3 regions of the Pseudoalteromonas sp. TP27 genome follow, and region 1 is predicted to be linked to each of the others. Evidence: predicted binding sites of a transcription regulator. Region 1 holds the regulator's gene; each other region holds the start of a gene.
The links. Region 1 encodes sigma-54, which starts transcription at its own class of promoters, with help from an activator protein. Its sites were predicted from a motif close to GTTGGCACGNNNNTNGNNT; they were not measured.

Region 1 (7,969 bases):
TACATAAGCGCGATGAACTTGGTGATAACCAGCAACTATTAATTGCCACGGGTAGCCCTGCTCGCTTTGAAGAGAAGCAATCAGATGGCACAACTATGAGCGCCAGTGCAGACGAAGTTCGTTACGATGTATCTAAACGTTTTTTAACGCTCGTTGGTAATGCAGAAGTATCGCAAGCAGGACAAAAAATTAATGCCAAAAGTATTACCTACGATATAGAACAACAGCTAATCAGTGCCGAAAAAGATGAAAACTCAACTGACCGCGTTCACACGATTTTAGTGCCTATCGAAACTAAAAAAAGCAAAAAAGACGATAAAGGTCAGCCATGAGTACATTAAAAGCAGAACTATTAGCAAAGAGCTATAAAGGTCGTGAAGTTGTCAAAAACGTCGGCCTTGAAGTCAAAGCAGGCAGTATTGTTGGTTTACTTGGTCCTAACGGCGCAGGTAAAACCACCACGTTTTATATGATTGTGGGACTTGTACCTAGCGACAAAGGTAAAATTTCTATCGATGATAACGATATTACTCTTTTACCTATGCATAGTCGTGCTAGATTAGGCATTGGCTACTTACCACAAGAGTCTTCAATTTTTAGAAAACTGACTGTTTATCAAAACTTAATGGCAATTTTAGAAACACGCAAAGAGTTAAATAAGCAAGCCCGAGAAGACACGCTCGATAAATTATTAGATGAATTTAGCATACAACACATTCGTGATAGCCAAGGTATGGCATTGTCGGGTGGCGAACGTCGCCGCGTGGAAATAGCACGTGCGCTGGCAGCCGATCCTAAATTTATATTATTGGATGAACCATTTGCAGGTGTTGACCCGATTTCGGTATTAGATATAAAGAAAATAATAGAACATCTCAAAAATCGTGGGATTGGTGTATTAATTACCGATCATAACGTAAGAGAAACCCTTGATGTTTGTGAAAAAGCCTACATTGTTTCTCATGGGGAGCTGATTGCATCAGGTACTCCAGAACACGTATTAAATGATAAAACAGTACGCGATGTTTACTTAGGCGAGCAATTTAGGCTGTAACATTTACGCCATGTCTTTAAGCATCTGCTAGTATTAATTATAACAACATAAAAGGATTGTTAGAGATACATGAGGCAATCACTACAGCTGCGCATGGGCCAGCAACTTACAATGACTCCACAGCTGCAACAAGCTATTCGTTTGTTGCAACTCAGTACATTGGATCTCCAGCAAGAAATACAAGAAGCTCTCGACAGCAACCCGCTATTAGAGGTTGAAGAACCAGACTATTCCGAAGACGCTGCTGGTAAAAACGAGCAAAAAGCAGATACCGATGACATAACTGTTAGCGCATCGGCCGACGATGCTCCAAGCGAATACGAACAAGATAGTGGTGAAGCACTTGCAAAAGACACGCTAAGTGACGACATGGCTATGGATGTTAGCTGGGATGAGTACATGAGTGCTGCTCCTGCAGCATCATCAGGTCCAATGCCTGAAGACGAGTCAATCTACCAAGGCGCCTCAACAGAGACGCTCCACGAGTACTTAATGTGGCAGTTACAATTAACGCCATTTAGTCCTACCGATGAAGCTATTGCTATTGCTATCGTAGAAGCCGTTGATGATTCAGGTATTTTAACACTAAGCTGCGAAGAGATTTTAGAAAGCTTTAATCAAGAAAACGAAGAAGATAACGAAGTTGAACTTGATGAAATTGAAGCTGTATTAAAGCGCATCCAACTGTTTGATCCTGTAGGTATTGCTGCACGTAGTTTACAAGAGTGTTTATGTATTCAGCTTAACCAGTTTGATAAAGAAACACCTTACATTAATGAAACTAAAATGATTTTAACCGAGCATATTGATTTATTAGCTGCTCGTGACTATCGTACATTAATGAAGAAGACTAAGCTCAAAGAAGAAGAGCTTAAAGAAGTAATGACATTAATACATACTCTTAGCCCTAAGCCTGCAGATACTATTGTAAGAGAAGAGTCTGAGTATGTTATTCCTGATGTGTCAGTTAAAAAAATTAAAGGCCGCTGGGTTGTTGAATTAAACCCAGATAGCATGCCTAAAATTCGTGTTAATAGCCAATATGCGGCAATGTCTCGCACTGTAAAATCAAGTGGTGATAGCCAGTTTATTCGCTCACATTTACAAGAAGCTAAATGGTTTATTAAAAGCTTAGAAAGTAGAAATGACACACTATTAAAAGTAACTAATTGTATTGTTAAGCAGCAACAAGGCTTTTTTGAACACGGCCCTGAGGCTATGAAACCGATGGTTTTAAATGATGTTGCTGAAATGGTAGAAATGCACGAATCAACAATTTCGCGCGTAACAACTCAAAAATATATGCACACACCTCGTGGCATATTTGAGCTTAAATACTTTTTCTCAAGCCATGTAAGCACCGAAAATGGGGGTGAATGTTCTTCTACAGCAATACGTGCGCTCATCAGAAAATTAATCGCAGCAGAAAACTCAGCAAAACCATTGAGTGATAGTAAAATAGCGGATATATTGGCTGAGCAAGGAATTAAAGTAGCGAGACGTACAATCGCAAAATATCGCGAATCTCTGGCTATTCCACCGTCAAATCAACGTAAAAGTTTGATTTAAGACGCTAAACTAAGAGGGTAATGCTTATGCAACTAAACTTAACTGGTCGTCACGTAGAATTAACCGATTCGCTAAGGGACTACATTAGTACTAAATTTGCGAAGCTAGAAAGACACTCTGATCATATTAATAATGTTCATGTCATTCTTGATGTAGAAAAACTAAACCAAAAAGCAGAAGCGACAATACATGTAAGTGGCGCCGAACTCTTTGCCTCTACAGAACATCAAGATATGTATGCTGCCATTGACTCGTTGATCGACAAGCTAGATCGCCAAGTAATTAAACACAAAGAGAAGCTTGCTCGACACTAATATGATGAAATTAAGCTCACTTATATGCCAGGACTGCAGCAAAGCTGCGGTCCTTTTTAATAGCAAAAAAAGAATTTTAGAGTTTATTAGCGAACTTGCTCATGACAAACTTCCCTACCTACCGCAACAAGACATTCTTAATGCTTTAATGAGCAGAGAGAAGTTAGGTAGTACAGGTATAGGGCGTGGTATTGCGATTCCTCATGGAAGAATGAGCGGTGCAGAAGAGCCTTTGGCTTTAGTGCTCGTTAGCGAAACGCCAATTAATTTTGATGCTATAGATAACCGCCCTGTTGATATTTTCGTCGCACTCATCGTACCAGATGGAGATAACCAGCAGCACTTAAAGACTCTAGCTACCATTGCTGATAGACTCAATAACAAAGATTTTTGTAAGCAGTTACGCTGTGCAAAATCAGATGCTGAACTTTACCAAGTTATTGTTGATCAATCGTAGTTTTATTAAAGGGTGATAAATGGAATTAATTATCATAAGCGGCCGTTCTGGTTCTGGGAAATCGGTTGCTTTACGCGTTGTAGAAGATTTAGGTTATTATTGCGTAGATAATATTCCAGTAAACCTACTGCCTTCATTAGTGCGCAGTGTATCTGATAGCTACGATAGAATTGCTGTCAGCATTGACGTTCGAAACATTCCTAAAGAGCAGGAAGAATTTAACGATATTCTTGAATACCTACCTGATTTTGCAAAACCTACATTATTTTATTTAGACAGCGACGATCAAACATTGATCAAACGCTTTTCTGAAACACGCAGATTACACCCATTATCAATAGATTCACTGCCTCTGGATTTAGCCATCAAAAAAGAAAAAGAATTACTTGATGTATTAATCACCCGCGCCGACTTTATGATAGACACAACTGATTTAAGCGTTCATCAACTCGCTGAATCTATTCGTGAAAAGATTTTAGGTAAAAAAGATAAGCAACTTATTGTCACATTTGAATCGTTTGGTTTTAAACACGGTATCCCAAAAGAAGCAGACTATGTATTTGATGCACGCTTTTTACCAAACCCTCATTGGGAGCCTGAATTAAAACCTTTAAATGGGTTAGATCAACCCGTTAAAGATTATTTGGCTAGTCATAGCATTGTGCAAAAATTCACATGGCAAATTCAAACATTTGTACAAACATGGTTGCCGCATTTAGAGAGAAATAACCGCAGTTATTTGACCATTGCCATTGGGTGTACGGGCGGGCAACATCGCTCTGTGTATTTAGCGCAAACGATTGGTGAAAGTTTTGCAATGACACATCCCAATGTAAAAATTCGCCATCGCGAACAAGAAAAATAATATAGCTGAATAATCACCTGTTCAGCTTAGGTAGAGTAACTTATGCATTGTGAAGATACTTTTTTAATAAAAAACAAATTAGGATTGCACGCCAGAGCAGCCACAGTGCTTGCCCAATTGGCAGTGCAGTTTGATGCGACAATTACATTATTTCAAGATGACAAAGAAGCCGCAGGCGATAGCGTACTTGCACTCATGTTACTTGAAAGTAGCCAAGGAAAAGAAGTAAAAGTTGTATGTAAAGGCCCCGATTCTGAGCAAGCTTTACATGCTGTTGGAGAATTAATAGCACAACGCTTTAATGAACAAGAGTAATCTGTTTTATAAAAACAACACTCGCATTACTAATGCCTCAACTAAAACAGATATATAAAATAAATATGGTTAGTGACGCCAGTTAACTCACCTCTCCCCATAAAGTAATATAAAAATTTATAAAGGACGCCAATGCCTGAAGCTTTTGAACAAGATTACCCACTACAACAACTAAAGCAGGTGACTAAGTCACTTAATAGTGGTCAATTTGTTCAAGTTAGGCGCATGCTCGCAAAAACAGCTCCTTGTGATACCGCACTACTATTAGAATCATCACCGCATAAAATTCGCCGACTACTTTGGCAATTGGTTGATCCCGACGTACAAGGTGATGTTCTTGAAGAACTATCAGAAGATGTACGTTTAGGCATTATTGCCCAAATGGAACCTAAGCACATTGCAGCCGCAACCGAAGATATGGGCCACGATGACTTAGGTGAAGTATTACGTAGTCTGCCAGACACCGTTTATAAAGACGTTGTTAGCGCGATGGACATTCAAGACCGTGAACGTGCAACACAAGCGCTTTCGTATCAAGAGCGTTCTGCTGGCGCGCTAATGAACACCGATACGGTGACCATTCGCCCTGATGTTACGCTTGATGTTGTACTTAGGTATATTAGGTTACGCGGCGAGTTGCCAGAAGGTACCGATGACCTGTACGTTGTTGATAAGCATAACTGCTTTATAGGCGCTTTATCACTCAGTACATTATTAACTAATCCGCCAGAAAAAATTGTTCGCGATTTAATGGATGAAGATTGTGAGTCTATCCCAATCTCAATGGATGAAAGTGAAGTAGCTCAATTATTTGAGCGTCATAATTGGATATCGGCCCCCGTCGTTGATGATAACGATCAGCTCCTTGGTCGTGTCACTATCGATGACATCGTTGACGTAATCCGAGAAGATGCTGAACATAGTTTATTAGGCTTAGCCGGTCTTGATGATGAAGAAGATACTTTTGCCCCCGTACTAAAAAGCTCTAAAAAACGCTCAGTTTGGTTAGGTGTCAACTTACTAACTGCACTTGCAGCTGCTTTTGTAGCTAGCTTTTTTGAAGGTACTTTAGATGTGCTCCCTATTTTGGCTGTACTTAACGGTATTGTCCCTTCTATGGGTGGTGTTGCAGGTAGCCAATCGCTAACGCTTGTTATACGTGGTATTGCAGTAGGTCATATAAATCAAACAAACCAACGCTTCTTGATGATGAAAGAGCTTGCCATTGGCGCGCTAAACGGCATTTTGTGGTCGCTGTTAATTGCAGGTGTTATTGCCCTATGGCAATGGGACTTTATGCTTGGTGGTGTACTCGCCTTCGCTATGTTTATGAACTTAGTTGTTGCAGGTGTAGCTGGTGCAAGTATTCCAATAATTCTTAAAAGAATGAATATAGATCCTGCACTTGCTGGTAGCGTAGTACTGACTACAGTGACAGACATTGTAGGTATATTCGCCTTTTTAGGTACTGCTACCTGGTTGCTGGTTTAAATTAGAAACCTTTGTAAATAACTAAAGTAAAAAACACTTAGGGTAAAGCTGTAACTATGACAACGGATATCAAAAATAAAAAAGACACACCTAAAAAAACACCAAAACAAAAAGGCCTATCAATATTAAAAAGTGTATTGGTATATGGCTCTATATTTTTCGTTATTTACACTGCAGTTAATTGGTGGCGACAACCTGTGATGCCAGCTAATCCGCAATTGCAATTAACAGATTATAAAGGGCGAAATATTGACTTAGCCGCAATGAGCCAAGATAAACCAACACTTGTCTATTTTTGGGGAACTTGGTGTCCTATATGTAGCGTGACATCTCCTGCAATAAATGAACTCTCCGCAGAAAAAAATTATCCCGTAGTCACCATCGCAATAAAGTCAGATTCAGCTCAAGAACTACATAATTATTTAAATGAGCATGGCTACAGCTTTACCACTGTAAACGATCAACATGGTGAGATATTTGCCGATTGGCAAGGGCAAGTCACGCCATCTTATATAATCTTAAAAGATAATAAAATGACGCAAGGGCTGACAGGTATTCAGCCGTTATGGTCACTTAAATTGCGTTTGTGGTTATCATCAACGTTTTAAGAAAAACTAAGTATTAGATATTAAAAAACGACGTCTTAAAGTAGACATTTATTGGCTATATTAATTATAGCCAATAAATACAGGGGTTCACTTAGTTTGCGATCTTACAACTGTAGAGCAAACTACTAACGTGTACTTTGACGATTACCGCCTACTTTTGGTTTAGTGTTTGCCTTTTTAAATTGGCTAAAACCAGTATGCCTGGTTAGTGCCGGACGTCCGCCTTTACTGCCACCTTTACCTGCTTTTTCATCACGCCCTTCCTCAGGCACTAAACAGTTAGGCCCTTTACCAATTAAATTGGCTTTACCCATTTTACGTAGAGCTTCACGTATCATCGGCCAACCTGCTGCATCATGGTAGCGTAAAATAGCTTTATGTAATCGACGCTGGCGAGCACCTTTAGGTACTGGAACAACTTCGGTATTATTTTTAATATTACGTAAAGAGTTCATTTCTGTGTGGTAAATAGTCGTCGCATTAGCCATAGGTGACGGGTAAAAATTTTGTACCTGATCAAGCTTAAAGTCGTTTGATTTAAGCCATAAAGCCATATTTACCATGTCTTCATCTTTTGTCCCTGGATGAGCCGAGATAAAGTAAGGAATTAAATACTGCTTTTTACCGGCTTCTTTAGAGTACTTATCAAATAATTCTTTAAATTGATCGTACGCGCCCATACCTGGTTTCATCATTTTTGATAATGGACCGTCCTCTGTATGCTCTGGCGCTATTTTTAAGTAGCCGCCCACATGATGGGTTACTAATTCTTTAACGTAACGCGGGTCGCGTACAGCTAAGTCGTAACGTACACCAGAAGCAATCAATACCTTTTTAATACCTTTAACTTCACGTGCTTTTTTATATAAATCTATTGTTGGCGTGTGGTCGGTATCCATGTGCTTACAAATCTCAGGATACACACATGATAAACGTCTACAGGTACTTTCTGCCTTTTTACTCGTACAACGCAGTTTATACATATTCGCTGTTGGACCACCTAAATCAGAAATAACACCAGTAAAGCCCGGCACTTTATCTCTGATCTGTTCAATTTCTTCAATAATTGATTCTTGCGAACGGCTTTGAATAATACGCCCTTCATGCTCCGTAATTGAGCAAAACGAACAACCACCAAAACAACCGCGCATAATATTAACTGACGTTTTAATCATGTCATAAGCAGGAATTTTAGAGTCGCCGTAACTTGGGTGAGGAATACGCTGATACGGTAAACCAAACACAGCATCCATCTCATGTGTTTCTAATGGGTATGCTGGCGGGTTTACCCAAATA
Region 2 (7,969 bases), on a different contig from region 1:
AGCCTACCACTGCCCACTTCTGCAATGCCGTGGAGGGACATTTTATTTCTAACAAGAACTTTACCTACCCCATCACCACCTTTTAATGGGTTAGCATATTTAACTATTTGCCTTGCAAACGACTCATTTCTCCCCTCTTGCTGCATGACTATATACGGCTTTCCTATTATTTTAGTTGGCCAGTAGCCTAAATATGCTCTCTCTGTAATTTTGATTACTTGCTGAGTCGCAATATCATAGTTTGACAAATACCCTTCAGCATCTACAAAAAAAAGTGATTTACTATTATCACTAAAACTAAACCCTGCTCTCTCTTCATAAAGAGAAATAGGGGTCGGTATAAATTCTCTATCCATAATATTGAAAAGATTAATTGTATAACTTTGCATATTATCAGCGCGCATTACAGCCAGCCACTGCTTATCTGGTGATATAGAGGCAAACAAATCACCTTGAGACGCTAATTCAGGGGAGCTTATTTGTTCTAACTTAGCCTGAAAGATATCATATAAATAAAGCTTTAAAGGCGCTGTAGCTACTTCACTCATATTGAAGAAGAACTGCTCATCATTGAGCCAATGTATTGAAGGTGAGATATTATGAATAGGTAGAGTTATATGTAATTTAGCATTAGTTGCTCTTAGCTCTTTTGAGTCAAAATTGGCTAAATAAATGCCAGCAAATTTACTATTATACCGAACAAATGCAACCCTAGTTTTATCAGGAGATACACTAGCAAAGTTATCGTTATTGAATGAGCTACTAAAAACTTTGCTTACACTCTCTAAATCGTCTGTATAGCTTGCATAAAGCTGCCAGGCATTATGCTGGGCTGAATGATGTGAAAAGAATAAAACCTGGCCATCATCGCTTAAAGAAAGACTTTGGACTCTCCCATCATTATGTGTCATTGAGGTAACTAAGCTATATTTATTAGGCTTAGCCATATATAGATAAAAAGTAAGAGCAATAATTAAGACAAGTATTACACTTAAATATATATAGCGATAATGATACTGACTCTTAATCTCAGAAATTCTTTTTGTAATGGCTCCTATAACATTAAAGAGTTCATTACTTAGGCTATTAGCTTCAATATTCCTGCTTTGAAATATTGAAGCATTCAATCTGTACCCACTACCACTTGTACCTGTTACCGTATGAATATATTTATTATTTGGTTCTACTTGAGCCAGTGCTCGACGTAAACTATAAATGTGATTATTAATTGTATGATCACTTACTGTAGCACTCCCCCAAATATGATTTCTCAAATCATCTCTTGTTACAAGCTGTCCGGTTCGACTCGCGAGGTGACATAAAATCCTCATCGCCATAGATTGAATATCTATCGATTCCCCATCGCGACTCAACTTATCTACCGTTGGATTAACTGTAAGCTTTTCTAGTTGGAAAGCTTTATTAAAGTCGGTCATTACATATCATTAAACTAATCACAAAACATGATATACAATATACACAAAACGTTATTTTGACTAGTATATTCAACTCATATCTGCTACTTATTTGAGTATTGGAGATTACCAAATATGCATTTATATAAAATACACTAGATAAAGCACTTCAAAGTCTAACTGGACTTTAAACTCGCTAACTAAAACCCACAAAAAAGCCGCTGTATTTTTCAATACAGCGGCTTTTAAAATCATAATTCTAAATTAATAGATTATGACTTAGGTGCACGACCCGCACGTTTACGTTCGTTTTCAGTAAGGTGGCGCTTACGGATACGAATGTTTAGTGGAGTAACTTCAACTAGCTCGTCATCATCGATGAACTCAAGCGCTTGCTCAAGTGAGTAGTTAAGGTGTGGAGAAAGCGTTTGCGCTTCATCAGTACCAGATGCACGTACGTTAGTTAACTGCTTGCCTTTAAGGGCGTTAACTGTAAGGTCGTTATCACGGTTATGAATACCGATAACCATACCTTCGTATACTTCAACACCGTGACCGATGAATAAACGGCCGCGTTCTTGTAAGTTGAATAATGCGTTAGTAAGTGCTTTACCCGTTGCGTTAGCAATCATTACGCCGTTCTTACGAACACCGATGTCGCCACCTTTGTGAGGACCGTAATGATCGAACGTATGGTACATAAGACCAGAACCCGAAGTAAGCGTCATGAAATCAGTTTGGAAACCAATTAAACCACGGCTAGGGATCATGAAATCTAAACGCATACGGCCTTTGCCATCTGGAGTCATGTTAGTAAGTTCACCTTTACGTAGGCCAACTTGTTCCATAACAGAACCCTGATGCTCGTCTTGACAGTCAATTGTAACTGTTTCAAACGGTTCTTCTAGAACGCCATCTACAGTACGTAAGATAACTTCTGGACGAGAAACTGAAAGCTCGTAACCTTCACGACGCATGTTCTCGATTAAGATACCTAGGTGTAATTCACCACGACCAGAAACACGGAAGCTATCTGGGCTAGCAGTATCTTCAACGCGAAGTGCTACGTTGTGTACTAATTCTTTGTCTAAACGTTCACGGATGTTACGTGACGTTACAAACTTACCTTCTTTACCACAGAAAGGTGAGTTATTTACAGAGAATGTCATTGTTACAGTTGGCTCATCAACACTTAGTGGTGGTAATGCTTCAACGTTTCCTGGGAAACAAACTGTGTCAGAAATCTTAAGCTCACCAATACCTGTTACAGTTACGATGTTACCAGCGTAAGCTCTATCAGTTTCGATACGCTCAAGACCTAAGTAGCTTTGTACTGCACCAATTTTACCGTTACGTGTAGTGCCATCAGCACTGATAATAGTAACTTGTTGGTTAGGAGCAACAGAACCACGTTTAATACGACCAATACCAACTACACCAACATAAGAGTTGTAATCTAGTTGAGAAATTTGCATTTGGAAGTCACCTTCAGGATCTGCATCCGGTGGTGATACTTCTTCAACGATCATCTTAAACATAGGTTCCATGTTTTCAGATGGCTCGTCTAAATCTAATGTTGCCCAGCCGTTGATAGCTGAAGCGTAGATTACTTTAAAGTCTAACTGTTCGTCAGTTGCGCCAAGATTGTCGAATAAATCAAAGATTTGATCCATAACCCAATCAGGACGTGAACCTGGCTTATCAATTTTATTGATAACTACGATTGGCTTTAAGCCTTGCGCGAATGCCTTTTGCGTAACGAAACGCGTTTGTGGCATTGGACCTTCTTGAGCATCAACAAGTAATAATACTGAGTCAGCCATCGAAAGTACGCGTTCAACTTCACCACCGAAATCGGCGTGTCCCGGAGTATCTACGATATTGATATGGTAGTCGTTCCAAGAGATGGCTGTGTTTTTAGCCAAAATGGTAATACCACGTTCTTTCTCAATGTCGTTTGAGTCCATCACGCGCTCTTCGTTACCGCCGCGTGTTTCTAATGTACCTGATTGCTCAAGTAGTTTGTCAACCAGAGTTGTTTTACCGTGGTCAACGTGCGCGATAATCGCTATATTTCTTAACTTTTCGATGCTCATATATTTACTCAGAGAAATTAAATTCTCAATGATCCTGCAAGATCTACGCACTCATCCACGCTTTCGCGAGATGTCCCAGCATAGGATTTAAAAGGGCGCATATTATCCCTCATTAATGACATGGATGAAAGTTTATCCAATATATATTTTAAAACTTTCTCAATACTTTTACTAAGTATCTGTTTTTTATATGACAATTATATGAATTAAATTTTAATTATTTTTCAAAAAAACCTCTTTTTGACTATTTTTCCGATCTTTTTGTTACTCTTTTGCATTTAGGTTATGCTAATTTCAGCTGATTAAATTAACAACAAATTACGCTCTGTAAATTTTGCACCGAAATGGAATATTTACGCACCAATATGGTGCGTTTGTATATTCCATTTTGATGCAATGATATTTTTTTAATTTATAAACAGCCAGTTACAATAATGGCACAAAATCAGCTTAGTAAATACCAAAGCAATTATGCAGCAATAACAAAACCCAATAGTTGGAGGACACATGTCACAATCGGTTTTAGATTTTATTAAAGAAAATGACGTCAAGTTCATTGATTTACGCTTTACTGACACTAAGGGTAAAGAACAACATGTATCGATTCCTCATCACCAAGTTGATGAAGACTTTTTTGAAGACGGTAAAATGTTCGACGGTTCTTCAATTGCAGGCTGGAAAGGCATAAACGAATCAGACATGGTATTAATGCCAGTGCCTGAGTCAATCAAACTAGACCCTTTCACAGAAGAAGCGACATTAATTTTACGTTGTGACGTAGTAGAGCCTTCTACACTACAAGGTTATGAGCGCGACCCGCGTTCTGTTGCTAAGCGTGCTGAAGACTACATGCGCTCTACAGGTATTGCAGATACAGTTTTATTTGGCCCAGAGCCAGAATTTTTCGTATTTGACGACGTTAAATACAAATCAGACATGTCTGGTTCTATGTACAAAATTGATTCTAAGCAAGCTGCTTGGAACTCAGATAAAGAATATGCAGATGGCAACACAGGTCACCGTCCAGGTGTTAAAGGCGGTTACTTCCCAGTTGCTCCAGTTGATGACTTCCAAGATTGGCGTTCAGCTACGTGTCTAGTTCTAGAAGAAATGGGCCAAGTAGTAGAAGCACATCACCACGAAGTAGCAACAGCAGGTCAAAACGAAATTGCTACTCGCTTTAATACAATGGTATTAAAAGCGGATGAAATCCAAGAAATGAAATATGTTATCCACAACATGGCTCACTTATACGGTAAAACGGCAACGTTTATGCCTAAGCCAGTTGTTGGTGATAACGGTTCTGGTATGCATTGTCACCAGTCTTTAGCTAAAGATGGTGTTAACCTTTTTGCTGGTGATAAGTACGGCGGTCTTTCTGAAGACGCACTTTACTACATTGGCGGCATTATTAAGCATGCTAAAGCAATTAACGCGTTTGCAAATGCCTCTACTAACTCGTACAAACGTTTAGTACCAGGTTTTGAAGCACCAGTTATGCTTGCATACTCTGCACGTAACCGTTCTGCATCAATCCGTATCCCAGTGGTTCCATCTGAAAAAGGTCGTCGTATTGAAGTACGCTTCCCGGATCCAACTGCTAACCCATACCTTGCTTTCTCAGCAATGCTTATGGCTGGCCTTGATGGTATCAAAAACAAGATCCACCCTGGCGATGCAATGGATAAAGATTTATACGACTTACCAGCTGAAGAAGCAGCAGAGATTCCAACTGTTGCAGCATCACTTGACGAAGCACTATCTGCACTTAGCGCAGACCGTGAATTCTTAACTCAAGGTGGTGTATTCACTGACGACTTAATCGAAGCTTACATCTCACTTAAGTCTCAAGAAGTTGAAAAGCTTAACATGACAACTCACCCAGTTGAGTTTGAAATGTACTACAGCTGTTAATTTAGCTGTTTAAAATATGTGTGTTCTCAAGCCCGCTTTGCGGGCTTTTTTAATGGTAAAATTAAACAAACTCCACTAAAGTTAAGTTACCGATAAAAATGCAGGGCTGCAGAGTGAATAACAAGATTTTATTACTATTAATTACTTTAGTATTAAGTAATTATGGTTACGCAGGTGAAACAAAAATATACGCTTGGAAAGATAAAAATGGCGTATTAGTGTTCTCAGACACCCCTCATAAAGGGGCTAAAGAGGTAAAACTCACCAGCCAAGATCTTAATATGCCTGCAACAAATACTGACATTTTTGACGAGCAACCCCAGCCTCAACAAGCGGCCTTTAGTATTGCCATTTCCTCACCTGATCATAACCAGACTATTCGTGAAAATACCGGCAGTGTTTATGTTACTAGCCTAATAAAACCACGCTTTGAAACTGGTTTTACTATACAACTTTTTATTGATGGTAAAGCACATGGCACCGCCAGTGACAGCTCAACCTTTGCAATAAGAGATGTAGAACGTGGTCAGCACACACTACAATTAAAGCTTTTTAATAGTAAAAACCAAGTTATTGCTACAAGTGAGCCCTGCATATTTTTTATGCACCGAAAAGGGCTAAACCTAGGTAATTAAATTGGGGCATTACTAAACGTGCAGCAGTGTATTTAATCATATAACTTGCTTGTAAATATCCACGCACTAAAATGGTGCAGCTATGATTAATAATAAAAACTTTAGCCCTGAGCTACTCGATGCCATTTGGCAAAATCAAACAACCGCTATCATGTTGCTTGATAAAAACTTCACCGTTGTCTATGCCAATACCAGTACCAGTGAACTGCTTGGTCTTGGTAACAAGCGCCTATTAGATCAGCCTTTTGATAGCCTTTTTAACTACCATTCAATCGATTTACAACGTATAGAGCAGTACTCATTGATTGAAGGCGTAGATTGCCAGCAACATAGAGCTGATGTGGTTTTTAGCGATTCTCGCCATGCAAAAGTAGCCGTAAGTACACGACAAATTAAGTTTAATGGCTCGCTTTATATTTTATTTGAGTGGCGCCAAACTGATGATGAAATTAAGCACGACCAAGCGTCTAATCAAATGCATCAATACCAAGCTGCTCGAAACCTAATTAGAGGTTTAGCACACGAAATTAAAAATCCTTTAGGTGGAATACGCGGAGCGGCGCAGTTATTGCAGTATGAGGTTGATCAACAAGAAAGAGATCAATGTGCTGAGCTCATCATTGAGCAAGCCGACCGATTACGCGAATTAGTAGATAGGCTTTTAGGGCCTAATCAACTTCCGCAAAAATCGTATGGCAACATACATCAATCACTTGAATCAGTTGCAAGACTAAGTACGTTAGATAATTGCTCTAACATTAACTTGGTTAAAGATTACGACCCAAGTATTCCTGATGTATACATTGATCAAGGTAAAATTCAGCAAGTAGTATTAAACATTGTTCGAAATGCCCAACAGGCGCTTGTGGATGGCGGTGAAATAACAATAAAAACCCGCATAAATCATCAGCATCGTCGCCCGGGTAAAGCACCTAAAAAAGCCTTGTTGATCCAAATATCTGATAACGGACCAGGTATTGATCCCAGTGTACGCGAAACACTGTTCTACCCGATGATCACCAATAAAGAAGGTGGCTCTGGGTTAGGACTCTCAATAGCGCAAACACTGATAGATCAACATGATGGCTATATAGAATGTGATAGCTGGCCTGGACATACTGAATTTAATATCTATCTGCCCTTTGCAGATTAATGTTTGGAGTTTGCATGAAAACAGTTTGGCTTGTAGATGATGATGCTTCTATTCGATTTGTACTTGAAAAAGCACTAACCCGTGCAGGGTTTAACGCAGAAAGCTTTTCTAACGCGCAAGATGTATTAAGCGCATTAAAGTTTAGCCAACCTACTGTTTTAGTTTCGGACGTACGAATGCCTGGTATGGATGGTATGGCGTTGCTTGAACTTATTGCAGAGCAAAACCCTGGATTGCCCGTTATTATAATGACCGCGCATTCAGATTTAGACTCTGCCGTTAATGCATTTCAAAAAGGTGCTTTTGAATACCTCGCTAAGCCGTTTGATTTAAACGAAGCGGTAGCACTAGTCGAAAGCGCATGCAGAGCAAATTCCACTAAAAAAACTAAGCGTAAGCAAGCTCCACCAAAAAGTGCGCATATAATTGGTGAAGCACCCGCCATGCAAGAAGTATTTAGAGCGATAGGTAAGCTATCGGCCTCTAGCATGAGCGTATTAATAAATGGTGAATCTGGAACAGGTAAAGAACTAGTTGCCAGTGCCCTGCACAACCATAGTCCACGTAAAGAAAACCAATTTATTGCACTTAACATGGCGGCTATTCCAAAAGAGCTTGTTGAGTCAGAGCTGTTTGGTCACGAAAAAGGCGCATTTACGGGTGCCGACAGCGTACGCAAAGGCCGTTTTGAGCAAGCCAATGGCGGCACACTATTTTTAGATGAAATTGGTGATATGCCACTTGATGTGCAAACAC
Region 3 (7,969 bases), on a different contig from region 1:
TTAGCCAATGCAAATACATACTCCTCAGAGTTAAAAGTAAACGAAAGCTCAAGTAATGCCGAATTATCACCCGACAAGCTAGAAAAAGTGGCGCAACAATTGCAAAACTTTATGGGTGAAATGAATCGTAGTATTCAATTTAAAGTTGATGAAGATTCAGGTAGAAATGTTATTAAAGTAATTGACAAAGAAAGTGGTGATTTAGTCAAGCAGTACCCGTCTGAAGAGGTGTTAGGCATTGTGTCTAAGCTAGCCGAAGCTACTGGTGTGTTGGTTGATTTTAAGGTTTAGTTAGCAATTAAAGAGGAAGTGTATTATGGCTATTTCATTTACAGGTATCGGTTCGGGTTTACAGGTTAGCGAAATTGTAGATGCTTTAGTTAATGCCGAAAAAGCGCCTTACCAAGCACGAATTACTCGCCAGCAAGCAACTCATACCACTGATATATCAGCTGTTGGTGCGCTTAAATCGTCATTAGAAGAACTTAACACTTCATTAGAGTCGTTGGGGGATGTTGATAATTTTCAAAAACGCACCATTAGCGGAAGTGACGATTTTGTTTCTCTTAGTTCTGAAAAAAATGCACAAACTAATAACTACTCTATAAAAGTTAACAACTTAGCAGAAAACCATAAATTAGTGTCAGAAGCTATTGGCGCAGATGCTGCTGTTGGTGAAGGTAAACTCACTATTAGTTCGGGTAGCAATAATTTTAACATCGATGTTTCTGATACAGCGACTCTGGCTGATATTCGCGATGCTATTAATGACTCTAATGACAATGACTCAGTGAATGCAACTATTATTACTGATAACTCAGGCCAGCATTTAGTGCTATCAAGTAAGGAAACCGGCGAAGCAAATGCCATTAAAATTGTTGTAGATGATGTAAGCGACGCTAATAATACCGATAATAACGGTTTATCGCGCTTAGCATTTGATAGCGATCCGGCATCAGCTACGTATGCCGAAAATTTAAATGAAACAATTAAAGCCACTGATGCATCAATAACAATTGATGGGACTTTAGTTGCAACCAGTAGTACCAATGAATTTGTTGATGTTATTGATGGCGTAACTATTAATGCCAAAAAAGCTCATGATGCAGATGATGATTTAAGTAAAGCAAAAATAACCGAAAATAATAATAACATTGCGGCAGGGTTAAAATCGTTTGTAGAGAAGTTTAACGCATTTATTGATTTATCTGCACAATTAGGCAGTTCATCTGCTGAAAATGGAGTGGGTGCATTGGCAGGCGACTCATTGCTGCGAGGTTCAGTGAACCAAGTTAGAGCATTACTTACCTCTGAGTTTAGTACAGGAGATGGTAATACTGACTTTTTATCAAATTATGGTATTAGAACGGAGCGCTCAGGCAAATTAAGTATTGATGACGATGTGTTAAAGAAGGCCGTTGAAGATGACCCAGCAGCAATAAAGACCTTTTTTGTTGGTGAAAATGAAGATGATGGTTTTGTTGCCAAGCTAGATACGGTTATTAAAGGTTACACAGCCTCAGGTGGAATTATTGAGACACGTATAGATGGGCGTGAAGCGCAAATAGATAAGCTAAGCGACGATGCTGAAGACTTTAATTTACGCATGGCTGCTTACGAAAAACGCTTATTAAGCCAATATAATGCGATGGATTTACTTGTTGCAAATATGAACTCAACAGGTAGTTATTTAACACAACAATTAGCTAATCTCCCTGGTGTAGTTAAACAATCAAGTTAAGCCCAATAAACTTTAAGTTAGAGGTTAAATAAAGTAACAGGTTCTCCCTCAGCTTGTTACTTTGACCTTATCACTAGAAAAACCTTCCTGCATAGCTAACTAAAAGCTATTAGCCCAAAAAACGAATGCTAATTCTAATTAAAACAATACCAAGTGTTAGCCTCAATGCGTCCTATTATATGCATGACTACTCCAAGATAAAAAAACCACCTACTTGCTGAAAATTATTATATCCACGAGTATGAGAACTGAGCGAATCTATCCAACAGAGAAGGCTAGTTAAAATGAAACGTTATCTAATACCAGCCTGAATAAATCTTTGAGGAGTTTAACGAACTAAATCACTCTATAATATCGTTAAAAACTTTATTTAGAACAACTAGATAAAAAGTTATTAGCTAGTTCTAATGTGATTTTATTATCGTTAAGTAGACCTGATATATCGATATATAAGCAGATTGGTGTAAATAGCTTATTTCATATCGTAGTAATAGGGTCAGTTGGTATGGCGATGAAGTTTTAATTTAAAGCGATACAAATCAGCCAAAGTTTATATTTGACTGATTTGCTATGCGCTAAGCAAATTTACGTAATGGGAGCATGGTAAAAGTGCTGTATTACTAAAATAAAATGGATATGTAAGTTAACTAAAAGCATTTTTAAAAATGAGATTTATACTTTTTTACTGCATTTTTACTTTTTTGCTTACTGATTATTTTAGTCGCGACAAGCTTCTTTTCATTTTCTATCTTACTAGAAAGTTGCTGGATAAGAGCAATCAAAAATTTAAGTTCGTCAGCTGAGTAAAAGCTTTTATCTTCAGTAAGTGTTTTTTTTAAGTAACTGTTTAATGTGTGATGTGCGTTTAGCGCTAGCTCTACATCAGAATCAACTAAAAGTATAAGCTCATTACATTGCCTGCGTGTTTCATTATCGGAAACCTGTTCGGCGCTTATTGTGGTAAAAGACATAGTAGTTACAGAGCTCTTTGATCGAAAGGAATTTCTTCCCAACCTGATTTAATTTCTTTAATTAAGAGAATTACCTCATCGATCTTTTGTATATCATTTTCTAAATTAGCGACTAATAAATTACGTTGGCAGTAATCGTACAATGCATCAAGATTAGATGAAATCTCGTTATCATTCTCAAAGTTTAATACCTGTTGTAGGGCACCGAGTAAAGTAATGCAATCAGAGATAGCGATTCCTTTTTTTGCTAACTCTTTTCGTTCAACAAATCCTTTTGCAGCAGATAATTTACCGATGATATTTACAAAAACAAGTTTGACTTGTTCATATGGTGTCATTTCCTTTACGCTACTAACGGTTATTTGGCGGTATTTATTTATTGATGCATGGGCCATGTCTAATCCTAAAAGTTTAATAATATATCTAGCAATTTAAGCAAGTTTAGTTCCAAAATATAAACTAACTACTATATATCGGCAAAAGTAGTTATATCTTTAAGTATATTTACTATTTCTATAGTCTTACACATTACAGGCTTAACCTAAATCACAAAATACCTATGTATCTTTCAGGAGTTAAACCCTATCGTAAAAAGTGAACATATGTTGCTCAATATGTTAACGGCATAAAAGTTTATACGCTCATTAGTTACTACTATTTAATGGTGAAGAATAAATTTTATGTTGTAGAGTTAATCTTAAAGTATTGGATTTTATTTTACAGTGTCTGTTTTTTGGCGTTAATGTCAAAAAGTCGCCACTAGTGCTTGCATACAATTTCAACTGGCTTACAATTTAGTTAACAGAATAAATTAGTGAAATAAATGGCCGCTAAGAATGATCTTAATTTTAGATAATAATAATAATCGCTCGATAGGATTATATGCCTCACTTACTTTTATTGGTGAAGCGGTGCAACTACATACCGAAGCTGATTTTGAACAAGCATTTAGCAAGTACCAAAATAAAGAATGCATTATAATTTTAGGTGCTTTGCAATCGCTTGATCATGAAAGTTTGATAAAACGCTACCCTACGTTTCCCTTTTTGTTAATAGGTGAAACACTCAAACCCTTACTAAGTATTGCTAATGTCGTTGGGCTAGTGTGCGAACCATTTAGCCACGATATAACAACCCAGTTGCTACATGATTGCCAGCAATACCAGCGAATGCTTCCCAATGAGCATAAACATAATAAACCACATAATACTTTTGATGGCCTTGTGGGTGAAACAACCGCAGTTAAAGATCTACGTTTTTTAATTGAGCAAGTAGCTAAAACTGATGCTAATGTGCTCATTTTAGGTGAGTCGGGCACCGGGAAAGAGGTAGTCGCACGTAACGTACACTTATTGTCAAAACGTCTTAAAGGGCCTTTTGTACCCGTAAACTGTGGTGCTATTCCTGGGGAATTGCTCGAAAGTGAATTATTTGGCCATGAAAAAGGTGCATTTACCGGTGCTATTTCTGCTCGTAAAGGGCGCTTTGAACTGGCTCAAGGTGGTACGCTATTTTTGGACGAAATAGGCGATATGCCACTGCAAATGCAAGTTAAACTGCTTCGGGTATTGCAAGAGCGCAGTTATGAACGCGTGGGAGGTACTAAGGCAATTCAAGCCGATGTACGCATAATTGCAGCAACTCATCGCAATCTCGAATCTATGATAGAGCAAGGCACGTTTCGTGAAGATTTATACTATCGTTTAAATGTATTTCCTATTGAAAGCCCATCTCTTTCTCAGCGTGCTGATGACATACCATTATTATTAAAAGAATTAATGCGCCGCGTAAATGAGCAAAGTGGCTCAACTGCTAAGTTTACTGAGCGTGCTGTTGAAAGCTTAAAAGAGCATAGTTGGCCAGGTAATATTCGCGAGCTTGCAAATCTAGTGGAACGTATGGTTATTATGTTTCCCGAGAAAGTGGTTGATATCCCCGATTTACCTGATAAATATCGTTATATTGAGGTTGAGGCGTACGAGCCTCAATACCCTGAAGAGTTAATGGAAAGAGACGCCTTTAACGATATTTTTAGCTCGGGCTTTAGTGATTATGAGAGTGAACCTGAAGCAGATTTTAGCCAAGTAGATGGCGGAGTCCTGCCGGATGATGGTATTGAACTTAAAGATTACTTAGCCGAACTTGAAATAAGCTTAATAACTCAAGCGTTAGAGCGATACGACTATGTTGTGGCTCGGGCAGCCGAAATATTAGGTGTACGCAGAACTACGTTAGTCGAAAAAATGAAAAAGTATAATCTTTCACGAGATTAGCAATATAAAAGCTGAAATACTTTAATTTAGGTTGTCGATTACTCATTAATGAGCAACTACTTTACGGACTTTGTCCGTCACGCAAGCAAGCTTCGCGTCTACAAGGTAAACGCAAACTTAAACCTTGGCGGTAGACGTAGAGCTTGCTCGCGTGAAAAGCGAAGCTTTTAATTATTTAAACACCTATCCCAAAAACTACGTTTTTGAACGTAAGCAAGCAGCGCGTTTACAAGGTAAACGCAAACTTAAACCTTGGCGGTAGACGTAGAGCTTGCTCGCGTGAAAAGCGAAGCTTTTAATTATTTAAACACCTATCCCAAAAACTATGTTTTTGAACGCCTGCAAGCAGCGCGTTTACAAGGTAAACGCAAACTTAAACCTTGGCGGTAGACGTAGAGCTTGCTCGCGTGAAAAGCGAAGCTTTTAATTATTTAAACACCTATCCCAAAAACTACGTTTTTGAACGCAAGCAAGCTTCGCGTCTACAAGGTAAACGCAAACTTAAACCTTGGCGGTAGACGCTGAGCTTGCTCGCGTGAAAAGCGAAGCTTTTAATTATTTAAACACCTATCCCAAAAACTATGTTTTTGAACGCAAGCAAGCTTCGCGTCTACAAGGTAAACGCAAACTTAAACCTTGGCGGTAGACGTAGAGCTTGCTCGCGTGAAAAGCGAAGCTTTTAATTATTTAAACACCTATCCCAAAAACTACGTTTTTGAACGCAAGCAAGCAGCGCGTTTACAAGGTAAACGCAAACTTAAACCTTGGCGGTAGACGCTGAGCTTGCTCGCGTGAAAGGCGTGAGCTTTTAATTATTTAAACACCTATCCCAAAAACTACGTTTTTGAACGCCTGCAAGCAGCGCGTTTACAAGGTAAACGCAAACTTAAACCTTGGCGGTAGACGCTGAGCTTGCTCGCGTGAAAAACGAGACTTTTAATCATTTAAACAAAACGCTGTTTCAAAAAGAGAAAAACGAAGGTAAATGAGAAACCATAGTCAACTTACGCGTCACTTATCTAAAGCGCAACGTCTCTTAACCTCTTTGTGAACAAATCACTTTTATGGATATAAATCACTTACTCATTAAAAGCCTTAATAATTTCTTCTTTTCTAAAACAATCATTACTGTGATCGTTAACCATACCGCAGGCCTGCATGTGAGCGTAAACGGTGGTTGGGCCTAAAAATTTAAAACCACGCTTTTTTAAATCTTTAGCAAATGCGGTTGATGCCTCTGTAATTGCTGGGTAGTCCTCAATGCTATTTAAATTACTTATAATCGGTTTATTGCCGACAAATTGCCATTGGTAGTTACTAAAACTTCCAAATTCTTTTTGTATTTCAATGAAGCGCTTAGCGTTGTTGACGGTTGCTGCAATTTTTAAGCGGTTGCGCACAATACCCTCATCAAGCATTAATTTTTCAATGTCATCGTGTGTGAATTGTGCCACTTTTTTTACATCAAAATTAGCAAATGCTTTTTTATAACCGCTGCGTTTTTTTAAAATTGTGTACCAGCTTAAACCGGCTTGCGCTGATTCAAGCGTGATAAATTCAAACAGCTTTGTATCATCATATAGGGGGATGCCCCATTCTTCATCATGGTAAATAACGTAGTCGGGTTTAGTCGTATCGAGCCATGGACAACGGCACTGTATTTGCTCACTCATTATTATTCCTTTTCGTGTGCGTCATTTTTATGTCGCTCAAATTATTGACGTAACTTAATGATAAGTATGTAAATAAATTATGGTATAAATCGTGCATTTAGACATGTATCTACATCAATTCGAGATTTGATTATGGCCCTTGCTAGCGTGCTAAAACCACAGTTTTTTTCTGCAAATCAGTATAACCCATGTTTACTTCAAGAGGAGTACATTGGTGAATTAAGCGATCTGCGCAAGCAAGCAAGTTGGCTTTCGCATTTGGTTGATACCATGCCAACAGGTGTGGTTGTACTTGATGGCAAAGGGTTGATTGCAAAAGCGAATCAAATAGCGATTGACATGCTCGGTGAGCCACTTGAAGGCGAACGCTGGTTTAATGTTATTCAGCGCTCTTTTAGGCCGCATCAAGATGATGGTCACGAAGTGTCTTTAAAAGACGGACGCTTAATAAAGCTAGATATTACTGCTTTAGCACCAGAGCCTGGGCAACTTATTTTAATGACTGATTTGACCGAAACTCGCCGCTTACAAAAGCGGGTTGCACATATGCAGCGATTAAGTGCGCTGGGTAAAATGGTGGCATCATTAGCGCATCAAGTACGTACGCCGCTCTCAGCCGCTATGCTTTATGCTGCTAACTTAGGGTCAAAGCGTTTACCCGAAGCATCTCGCGATAACTTTCAAACAAAACTAATGTCGCGTTTAAAAGATTTAGAAACTCAAGTAAACGACATGCTGTTATTTGCCAAAAGTGGCGAGCAGCAAGTTGTAGAGAAAGTCTCAATGCAGCAGCTTTTAACAGAAGTTAAAGCGGGCGCTGATGCTATGGTCGCACTTAATGAAAGTGAGCTGGATGTAAGCTTACCTGAGCCCGATATACAAATTGTCGGTAATAAAACTGCTCTGGCCAGCGCTATTCAAAACCTTGTACATAACAGTATTCAAGTTATTGGCAGTGGCGCAAAAGTAAAAATAAGCGCGCAGAGAGATTTAAAAGACTTAGATATGGTTCGCATTAGCGTGATCGACAATGGCCCAGGTGTAGATTTAAGCCAAAGCGATAAAATTTTCGAACCATTTTTTACTACAAAAAGCCAAGGTACAGGTTTAGGGCTTGCTGTAGTCAGTTCGGTGGCTAATGCGCATCAAGGTCGTGTTGATGTGACTAATAATGCGCAGGGTGGTGCTTGTTTTAGCTTGTTACTGCCTATTAAGGCAACATCTAAATTAGAGGAATCATTATGAGTAATACTATTTTAGTTGTCGAAGATGATGCAGGTTTACGTGAGGCTTTAATTGATACCCTTGAAA

Region 2: glnA (glutamate--ammonia ligase) is a predicted target of sigma-54. The motif match lies at 3,945-3,963, and genes of this name have one in related genera.
Region 3: fliS (flagellar export chaperone FliS) is a predicted target of sigma-54. The motif match lies at 3,146-3,164, and genes of this name have one in related genera.

The regions. Positions count from the first base shown of each region.
Region 1 covers NZ_JARDAK010000012.1:29,694-37,662, reverse strand. The annotation lists gene lptA (lipopolysaccharide transport periplasmic protein LptA) at 1-332, shown strand, start outside; gene lptB (LPS export ABC transporter ATP-binding protein) at 329-1,054, shown strand; gene PX700_RS14125 (RNA polymerase factor sigma-54) at 1,124-2,623, shown strand; gene hpf (ribosome hibernation promoting factor) at 2,650-2,937, shown strand; gene ptsN (PTS IIA-like nitrogen regulatory protein PtsN) at 2,942-3,394, shown strand; gene rapZ (RNase adapter RapZ) at 3,414-4,259, shown strand; gene PX700_RS14105 (HPr family phosphocarrier protein) at 4,302-4,574, shown strand; gene mgtE (magnesium transporter) at 4,707-6,065, shown strand; gene PX700_RS14095 (protein disulfide oxidoreductase) at 6,122-6,673, shown strand; gene PX700_RS14090 (YgiQ family radical SAM protein) at 6,799-7,969, opposite strand, start outside.
Region 2 covers NZ_JARDAK010000006.1:128,846-136,814, reverse strand. The annotation lists gene PX700_RS09635 (winged helix-turn-helix domain-containing protein) at 1-1,436, opposite strand, end outside; gene typA (translational GTPase TypA) at 1,688-3,511, opposite strand; gene glnA (glutamate--ammonia ligase) at 4,019-5,425, shown strand; gene PX700_RS09620 (DUF4124 domain-containing protein) at 5,539-6,060, shown strand; gene glnL (nitrogen regulation protein NR(II)) at 6,143-7,213, shown strand; gene ntrC (nitrogen regulation protein NR(I)) at 7,228-7,969, shown strand, end outside.
Region 3 covers NZ_JARDAK010000005.1:142,216-150,184, forward strand. The annotation lists gene PX700_RS08380 (flagellar protein FlaG) at 1-291, shown strand, start outside; gene fliD (flagellar filament capping protein FliD) at 317-1,741, shown strand; gene PX700_RS08390 (hypothetical protein) at 2,401-2,712, opposite strand; gene fliS (flagellar export chaperone FliS) at 2,718-3,107, opposite strand; gene PX700_RS08400 (sigma-54 dependent transcriptional regulator) at 3,549-4,985, shown strand; gene PX700_RS08405 (DNA-3-methyladenine glycosylase I) at 6,065-6,658, opposite strand; gene PX700_RS08410 (sensor histidine kinase) at 6,791-7,903, shown strand; gene PX700_RS08415 (sigma-54-dependent transcriptional regulator) at 7,900-7,969, shown strand, end outside.